DNA from 4 places in the Phyllobacterium sp. K27 genome. Region 2 is predicted to be linked to each of the others. Evidence: riboswitches for the same ligand, from Rfam matches in the RefSeq annotation. Region 2 holds a riboswitch; each other region holds the start of a gene.

Region 1 (2,199 bases), on a different replicon from region 2:
CACATTCCGCAGCCGCTCAATATCGTCAACCACTTCGCGCAGCTTGCCGGACATGAGTATCTCGTCCTCAGTGCCTATGTAGGCACCCCAATAAATATCGACATCCTCTTCGACGGCTTTGAAGGCGCCCTCGCCGTCGAGCATCACGATCACGCTTTCCGAATTGTTCGGAAAACCCTCCGCAAGCTTGCGCCCGGTGGTAATCGTGATCGACTCGCCGATGCGATTGAGCACGATCTTATGTCTCGCCGTCAGCGCCTGAATGCTGGTAATTCCTGGAATGACATCATAGTCCAGCTCAAAGCTTCCCTTGGCGTTCAGCCGGTCGAGAATGCGGATCGTGCTGTCATAAAGCGATGGATCGCCCCAGACGAGGAAAGCACCGCATTCATCATCGCCAAGCTCCTCCATCAGCAGATGCTCATAGGTCGCCTCCACCTTGTCATGCCAATCTGTCACGCTCGCACGGTATGTGGAGGAAGGTTTCTGACGTATCGGTGTTTCAAAATCCACCATCCGATAATCAGGATCGGTAATGAACCGCTCGCAGATTTCCCGGCGAATGCGGGATAGCTGCTCTTTCTCGGCTCCCTTATCGGGAATGAAGAACACATCCACCTGATTGAGCGCATTGACGGCCTGTATGGTCACATAGTCAGGATTGCCAGCGCCAATTCCGATGATCAGCACTTTGCGCTTCACTGGGACACACGCGAAACTTGCGAAGGCTGCAATCCCTGCATTTCTTCGATCAAGCCACAGAACAGCGCGTGGAGACGTTTCGCGCCCGCATGTTTGCCGGCACAGGCTTCAAGCCTGATGATTTCGTTCGACGCAGCGGCGATAAGATCTGCGCCGCGAGGCCGGGAAAGCAACCACGCAAGAAACACGTCTTCCGGTGCGCTTGACGCATTGACGGCTTGCGGATTGCTGCATTGATTTGTGTTGGCGCCGAGTGACATGCTTAACCCCGATTGTTAGGGGGCAAGGGGCAAGGGCGAAGATTGCAGATAGTCAGCCTGCGGCAAACCATTGCAAGCGACACACCGGGACACCCCGCCCGTGGACGTTCATCATGTTTCGGCAGGTCTCCTGGCTCACAGGTCAGTATTGCTGTCTGGCCTTCCCGGGAAATCCCAGTGACCTTTTGCCTGAACAGGTTCAGGCGACAGCAACTCGCTGTTTACAGTTGCGGGGGCAGCGCCGGCATTGGTGAAAATCATTTCACCGGCTTCCCTCTTAGCTCCCGGCCTTGCGGCACGGGAGAACCGGAACGTTCTCATAAGAGCGCAGCACACCTATCGAGGTCAACAGGCAGACCAAAATTAACCGGGGAAATAGACGGGCCAACCGATCGGATAGACCACGATCTGCACCGCCAAATAGAAAATGGCGCAAGCTGATGCCTGCGCCATTTCAAATCATTCAAACCAGATCAAGCGGCCAGAACTTCTTCCGCATCTTCCGGCACTTCAGAAATTGTCCGCAGGATTTGCGAAGCGATCTGGTATGGATCGCCCTGCGAATTCGGACGACGATCTTCCAGATAGCCGCGGTAGCCATTGTTTACAAAGCTGTGCGGAACACGGATCGATGCACCGCGATCAGCAATGCCATAGCTGAACTGATGGATTGACTGGGTTTCATGCTTGCCGGTGAGGCGCATGTGGTTGTCCGGTCCATAGACAGCGATGTGAGCAGCGCAATTTTGCTCAAATGCAGCCATGACCTTTTCGAAGTAATCCTTGCCGCCGACTTCACGCATATAGGTGGTGGAGAAGTTGGCATGCATGCCCGAACCGTTCCAATCAGTATCGCCGAGCGGCTTGCAATGATATTCGATATCGATGCCGTATTTTTCTGTCAGGCGCTGCAGGAGGTAACGCGCAATCCAGACTTCATCGGCGGCCTTCTTGGAGCCCTTGCCAAAAACCTGGAATTCCCACTGGCCCTTGGCCACTTCGGCATTGATGCCTTCATGGTTGATGCCGGCATTCAGGCAGATATCGAGATGTTCTTCGACGATCTTGCGGGCAATATCGCCAACATTGCTGTAGCCGACGCCTGTATAATATGGGCCCTGCGGAGCAGGAAAACCAGTTTCAGGGAAGCCGAGCGGACGGCCGTTCTTGTAGAAGAAATATTCCTGCTCGAAGCCGAACCAGGCGCCTTCATCATCGAGAATAGTTGCGCGGGTGT
Region 2 (2,199 bases):
TCGCCACGTGGTGATTGGTGCTTTTGCACCGCTGGCGAGTTTTGCACTCTTTCACATGGTAACAGTATTTCCGCTGTCATGGGTTTTCCTGTTCACGGACCAGGGCCCGGCCCGGTTCCTCTTGATTGAGGCGTTTGGTGCGGCTGTCGGCGTCGTTGCCGTCTTTGCATCGGGTACAATTGCCGACCGCGTAGGACGCCGAAATCTGCTTGGCGGTACCGCCATCGCCATTGCCGTGTTCAGTGGGTTCGCTCCGCAATTGCTTGATGGTGGTGACGTTGGCGAACTGATTTTTATGATCCTTGGGTTTATACTGCTTGGCCTATCCTTCGGACAGTCATCCGGTTCGGTTGCCTCGCGGTTCTCGAAGAAGTTCCGCTATACCGGCTCGGCATTGACAAGCGATATGGCATGGCTGTTCGGCGCGGGTTTTGCTCCCTTGGTGGCCCTGCTACTATCCAGTCATTTCGGCCTGATAGCCGCTGGCGGCTATCTGCTCTCCGGTGCTGTCTGCACGCTTATCGCACTTAGCCTAAACCGTCGGGCTGACAATCAGGACGTCTAGCTCCTCCCTCACTCATTTCATTATTCGTGATACTGCGAGATTTGTTGGGCGGGTGTGCATAGTTTCAGTTTGAGTTAGTCTAGCTGTTGACGGATTTTTAACAGCCACTACTATATATAGTGTTCAAGGTTCTTCCGATTCGTGAGAATGGGAAGCTAAGACGGGAATACGGTGAGTGGTGCCTGTTGAAGCGCTGCAAAGCCGAAGCTGCCCCCGCAACTGTAAGCAGCTAGCACGTGTTCGATAATGCCACTGTGGCCAAAGGCAACGGGAAGGCGAGAATAAGTGCGGCGATCTGCGAGCCAGGAGACCTGCCTTGAGCGAACGAGTCCACCGGCGGGGTGCCGGCAAGGTCGCGAACATGATGTCGGGCAATGCTGTCCGAGCGTGCCGCTTCCCCTAACCCCTCCATAGCGAGCGATAGGTGAAGTATATGTGTGGCCTTTCCAGTGTATTGAATTCGCCTGTTGTGCCGGAATCTGTCCGGTGTCTGGACGCTCACCCCAACTTTATCAAACCATCCAAATTGGCAGTAACAGGCGTGCCGGTGCTTGTTTCCGCGGCCAAGATCCTGTGAGGAAAATCATGAGCATTATCGTTTATAGCAAGCCCGCTTGTGTTCAATGTACCGCAACGACACGCGCTTTGGATCGCCAAGGCATGGAGTATGACGTTATCGATGTATCGAGCGATCCGGTTGCTTTTGACCTGGTTCAAAGCCTCGGATACCGCCAGGTTCCTGTCGTGATTGCCGGCGAACAGCATTGGGCCGGCTTCCGTCCGGATATGATCAGCGCACTGAGCTGACACGGACCGGGTGTTATGGGTGGGATCGTTTATTTTTCCAGCAAATCGGAAAATACCCACCGTTTCGTCTGCAAGCTCGGCTTTGTCTCAAAGCGGATACCAATCAGCTCCCGCGAAGAATTGAGGGTGGACAAGCCCTATGTTCTGATTGTGCCGACATATAGCGGCGATGGCGGCAAGGGTGCCGTTCCAAAACAGGTGATCCGCTTTCTCAACGAGGCGGAAAACCGTTCAAACCTCCGCGGCGTCATTTCTGCGGGTAACAGTAACTTCGGAGCGACCTTCGGGATCGCTGGCGACATCATCTCCGCCAAATGCCGGGTACCTTACCTTTACAGGTTCGAGCTGATCGGCACGGAGCAGGATGTCGCAAATGTCAAAGATGGATTGGAACGATTTTGGACACGCTCACGCTCGAACGACCAGTGAAAACCAACGAACCAGTACTGGATTACCACGCGCTTAACGCGATGCTGAACCTCTATGATGAGGAGGGCTACATCCAGCTCGATCAGGATCGTATGGCGGCCAAGCAGTATTTTCTGCAGCATGTGAACCAGAATACGGTGTTCTTTCATAATTTGCGCGAGAAGCTCGATTATCTGGTGACTGAGGGTTATTATGAGCGCGAGGTGCTTGACCAATATTCCTTCAATTTCGTGCGCGACCTGTTCGACTACGCCTATGGGAAGAAGTTCAGGTTTCCAACATTTCTTGGCGCTTTCAAATATTACACCAGCTACACGCTGAAGACCTTCGATGGAAAACGCTATCTTGAGCGCTACGAAGACCGCATCTGCATGGTGGCGCTGACATTGGCACAAGGC
Region 3 (2,199 bases), on a different replicon from region 2:
ATCAGGTCGAGATTAAGATTGTGCCGGTCCATAACCAATCCTCAAAAGATATAAAGATATGTTTATGTCATGACGAGAGCTTTGGCAAGGCTTTTTTGCCATTGACGACAATTTCTGCCGCGTCTGAAATAGGTAGTAGAATCAAATCAGGGGGACATCATGAGCGCAGGAACGAACCGTCAGCGTTCAATCAACAAGGCGTTGACCTTGCTTTTGCCCGCCGTTCCTTACTCAGATTCAGAACCAATACGCGCAGCCGCAGGCGCGCCACACATGAAAACTCTGCCGCCCCCGATTGCCGTATGGTTAGCGGCGGTTGCTCATGTGCGGCATCAACATACGGATTATGATGCGCTTCGTAACGAGGGATACGACAAGGAGTCGGCACGTTTCTTCGTGCTTGAGGCGATCAATCGCAAACTGACGGAATGGCGGGCGACACGTCTTCTGGATCCGGATGAGGAAGATTCGAGCTAAGCCGACCCCAACCTTCTTCAAAAATAAGATCCTGCAGTTGGATTCTTTTACGCCAGCCTTTTTTTTCCAACTCTGGCGCATTGAAAAGCTCGCTGACATAACCCAGGCACAGATAGGCGATGATCTCGACATGATCCGGAATGCCTAATATTTGGCGCATATCGCTGTCGTGATAGATGCTCACCCAGCCGACTCCAATGCCTTCAGCACGGGCAGCAAGCCACAGGTTTTGAACCGCACATACGGTACTGTAAACATCCATCTGCCGGTTGTGGGTACGACCGAGCACGACCTTGCCGCCACGTGTCCGGTCACAGGTGATGCATAAATTAATCGGCGCCCTAAGGATGCCCTCAAGTTTGAGAGAGGCGTAGAGCGCTTGGCGTTCATCCTGAAACAAAGCAGTGGCTTCTTCATTGGCTTTGCTAAAGGCCCGGTGCACTTCCTTCTTGCGGGCCATATCTCGGATAGTGATGAAATTCCAAGGCTGCATAAAGCCGACCGACGGTGCATGATGGGCCGCATCAAGCAGGCGCAACAAAACATCATCAGCTATCGGTTCTGGCAAAAACTGATCGCGGACGTCTCGTCGGTTATAAATGGCTTTGTAAACCGCAGCACGCTCATCGTCAGTAAAATCGGCGGCAGGAACCGGACCATCAAAAATTTCGTGCATTGTTTGCTCCTAACAACGCTTGAGACCTTTACTGCCGTCCGCGCAGCTTGGGCTATAAGGTCCGGCCGGTCTTCTGACTGAGGTTCAACTGAACCGTGCGCCTTCCTGCAACTCTTCAATTACAGTGGCATAATGCGCGGTCATCCCCTTTACAGCGTTGGGCACGTGCCGGATTTTCACCGGCTTCCCGATTCTCCGCAATCGTCTGAATTGCTGGCACCGGACCTGTTTTCCTATTCGCCATGAAAAAACTTCTCGCGCAAGTCTCAGGGCCTGTAAATCCACTGTTCGGGAATACGAATGTCAACTTTTTCACCGACATGTATGATGCCCGGCTTTTCAACCCAGGCGACAAGACCCCGCGAGCGCTTGGACACCCGCACAAAATCCAGTGCGGTGGTGGTCTCGTCAGGTGTACCGGCATTCGCTGCAATTGCGCGACCTGCGATTTTACAGGGCGCATTCTGTCCATCAACTTTCAACGTGACACCACCCTCGAAAAACATGAGCGATCTGGGTGGCAACATTGATAGAGACGGGATACCGGCTATCACCATATTCCCGCCAACCCATTCGGCTTTAAGCTCAGGCAGGCCCATACCCGCTGCAATCTGCTCAAGTTCATCAGTACTCAGAATGGACAGCTGACGTTCATTGCGCATCTCGGTGCCACGCGGATACCAAGGCTCGCGTCCGCCGGAGCGACGTGTCTGACCGGCATGAAAATCACCTACAATACCGTCAAAAGTTAGTTCCAGCGAACTTGTCGAAGTTGTAACAAAATCATGCCCCAGCGCTTCAAAGAGCCCGTTTACACGCCCGCTGATTTTGCGAGACGGAACTATTTGGTCTTGCTTGCCAAACAGATCGGTCATTGTTTTGCTCCAAGAAAAAACACTGGTTAGAATCGGCAGCTGTGGCTGACGATAGCGTCAGCCAAAATAAGGGGAGCCTTTCGACTCCCCCTTGCAATCACCGGGTCAGAGGCTTGTAGCTTGGACGTTTGGGATTGACACTATCGGGGCCGAGACGACGGATTTTGTCGT
Region 4 (2,199 bases), on a different replicon from region 2:
GACAAGGGTGCGATGCATCTGGCCACCGGTGCGGTTGTGAATGCTGTGTGGGATTTGCTGGCAAAGGAAGCAAAGAAGCCGGTCTGGCAACTCGTCGGTGAAATGACGCCGGAAGAAATCGTCAACATCGTCGACTTCCGCTATCTTACGGACGTATTGACGCGTGACGAGGCGCTTGAAATTCTGCGCAAGGCAGAAGTGGGCAAGAAAGAGCGTGTCGAGACGCTGAAAGCTGAGGGGTACCCCTGCTATACGACTTCCGCAGGCTGGCTCGGCTATTCCGATGAAAAGCTGCGGCGTCTTTGTCAGGAAGCGGTGGATGCAGGCTTCAACCATATCAAGATGAAGGTCGGCCGCGATCTCGAAGACGATATCCGACGCCTCACGATTGCGCGCGAAGTGATTGGTCCGGATCGCATTCTTATGATCGACGCCAATCAGGTGTGGGAAGTCAATGAAGCAATTGACTGGGTAAACAAACTGGCCTTCGTCAAACCATTCTTCATTGAAGAGCCAACGAGCCCGGACGATGTTGCGGGGCATCGCAAAATTCGTCAGGCGATCCATCCGGTCAAGGTTGCAACGGGCGAGATGTGCCAGAACCGCATCATGTTCAAGCAGTTCATCGCTGAAGGCGCAATTGACGTTGTGCAGATCGACAGTTGCCGCATGGGCGGGTTGAACGAAGTCCTGGCAGTCCTGCTCATTGCGGCAAAGTACGAGCTGCCCGTCTGGCCGCATGCGGGCGGCGTGGGTCTATGCGAATATGTGCAGCATCTATCGATGATCGACTATATTGCCGTTTCCGGCACCAAAGAGGGCAGGGTTATTGAATATGTCGACCATCTGCATGAGCATTTCATAGATCCCTGCAACATCCAGAATGCGGCCTATATGCCGCCCTCACTGCCGGGTTTTTCAATTGAGATGAGGCCGGAATCAATCAAGCAATATCTGCATCATAGTCTTTAAGTATCCCTCAATTCAGAAAATGAATCATCGCCATTTCAGGCGGTGGTTCATTTCTGATGTAGGAGAGGGCTGTCTGTCAAAAGCAAGCTCCATTCGGACGTGTCAGATAAAGACATTTTCTATTTTTTCAGCCGTGTCGTCTTGTGTAAATGCGATGTCGTTTCCGCACCTATTCTTTTTATCATCCGAGTGCTTTTATCAGGCTACTTGAGGTGCCGCTTTCTAGGGAAGGTGGAGAATTGGGAAGCCGGTTTAATCCCGGCGCTGCCCCCGCAACGGTAGTGGAGTGAAACGCGGCAAAATAGCCACTGGAGCATTGTTCCGGGAAGGCGCCGTGAAGCCTGCAAGGCAACTCCAGAGCCCGGAAACCAGCCGCAAGCGATAACATCGACTGATCGCGGTGGGCGATCAAGGAGCATTGTTTTGTATGGGCAACCATACGGACGGTCTTCTCCGTCACCACCAGTCAGTTCTTTCGCAAATGAGATGGCGAGGACACGACATGGACGCACATAGTGAACTGCTCCGGAACCTGAAACACCGGAAACCGGGCTATGGCCTCGAGCAGGCCTTTTACAATGATCCGGAGTATTTCCGGTTGGATATGGAAAATATCTTCTATCGCGACTGGCTGTTCATCGGTCACGATTGCGAAGTGGCGCGGCCGGGTAATTATTTCACGGTGCAGATCGGCGACTACCCAGTGGTTATCGTACGGGATCGCGAAAAGAAAGTCCGTGCCTTTCACAATTCCTGCCGCCACCGCGGTTCGCGTGTTTGCGCTTCTGAACGGGGCACCTCGGCGAAGCTCGTTTGCCCCTATCACCAGTGGACTTATGAGCTGGACGGCAGGCTTTTATTCGCGCGCCAGATGGGCGATGATTTCGACGCCAGCCAGCACAGCCTGAAGACAGTGCATTGCGAAAGCATTGGCGGATATATTTTCATTTGCCTTGCGCCAATCGCGCCCGATTTTGCTGCGACGCGCGCTTTGATCGACCCTTATCTTGCACCGCACCGTCTTGGCGAAACCAAAGTCGCTTTCCAAAGTTCGATTGTTGAAAAGGGCAATTGGAAGCTGGTCTGGGAAAACAACCGCGAATGTTACCACTGTGCCGCCAATCACCCGGAACTCTGCAAGACATTTCCGGAAGCACCAAGCGTAGCCGGCATACAAGGCTCGAAGGATGACCCGGAGATTGTTGCGCATTGGGACAAGTGCGAAGC

The links. Region 2 has a riboswitch for cobalamin ahead of nrdH (glutaredoxin-like protein NrdH). Riboswitches for the same ligand answer to the same signal wherever they lie in the genome.
Region 1: linked by a shared signal. The riboswitch ahead of ACYJL1_RS03990 (hypothetical protein) and the one ahead of nrdH (glutaredoxin-like protein NrdH) in region 2 are both predicted to bind cobalamin.
Region 3: linked by a shared signal. The riboswitch ahead of bluB (5,6-dimethylbenzimidazole synthase) and the one ahead of nrdH (glutaredoxin-like protein NrdH) in region 2 are both predicted to bind cobalamin.
Region 4: linked by a shared signal. The riboswitch ahead of ACYJL1_RS06650 (aromatic ring-hydroxylating oxygenase subunit alpha) and the one ahead of nrdH (glutaredoxin-like protein NrdH) in region 2 are both predicted to bind cobalamin.

What each region holds. Positions count from the first base shown of each region.
Region 1 covers NZ_CM139240.1:816,138-818,336, reverse strand. The annotation lists gene cobF (precorrin-6A synthase (deacetylating)) at 1-690, opposite strand, end outside; gene ACYJL1_RS03990 (hypothetical protein) at 699-962, opposite strand; cobalamin riboswitch at 1,066-1,288, opposite strand; gene ACYJL1_RS03985 (glutamine synthetase beta-grasp domain-containing protein) at 1,436-2,199, opposite strand, start outside.
Region 2 covers NZ_JBTWND010000004.1:791,470-793,668, forward strand. The annotation lists gene ACYJL1_RS25260 (MFS transporter) at 1-565, shown strand, start outside; cobalamin riboswitch at 675-898, shown strand; gene nrdH (glutaredoxin-like protein NrdH) at 1,151-1,372, shown strand; gene nrdI (class Ib ribonucleoside-diphosphate reductase assembly flavoprotein NrdI) at 1,388-1,801, shown strand; gene nrdE (class 1b ribonucleoside-diphosphate reductase subunit alpha) at 1,771-2,199, shown strand, end outside.
Region 3 covers NZ_CM139240.1:1,620,219-1,622,417, reverse strand. The annotation lists gene ACYJL1_RS07850 (ArsR/SmtB family transcription factor) at 1-32, opposite strand, end outside; gene ACYJL1_RS07845 (DUF2293 domain-containing protein) at 160-477, shown strand; gene bluB (5,6-dimethylbenzimidazole synthase) at 410-1,153, opposite strand; cobalamin riboswitch at 1,200-1,392, opposite strand; gene ACYJL1_RS07835 (MOSC domain-containing protein) at 1,420-2,028, opposite strand; gene ettA (energy-dependent translational throttle protein EttA) at 2,126-2,199, opposite strand, start outside.
Region 4 covers NZ_CM139240.1:1,373,994-1,376,192, forward strand. The annotation lists gene ACYJL1_RS06645 (L-fuconate dehydratase) at 1-972, shown strand, start outside; cobalamin riboswitch at 1,166-1,363, shown strand; gene ACYJL1_RS06650 (aromatic ring-hydroxylating oxygenase subunit alpha) at 1,475-2,199, shown strand, end outside.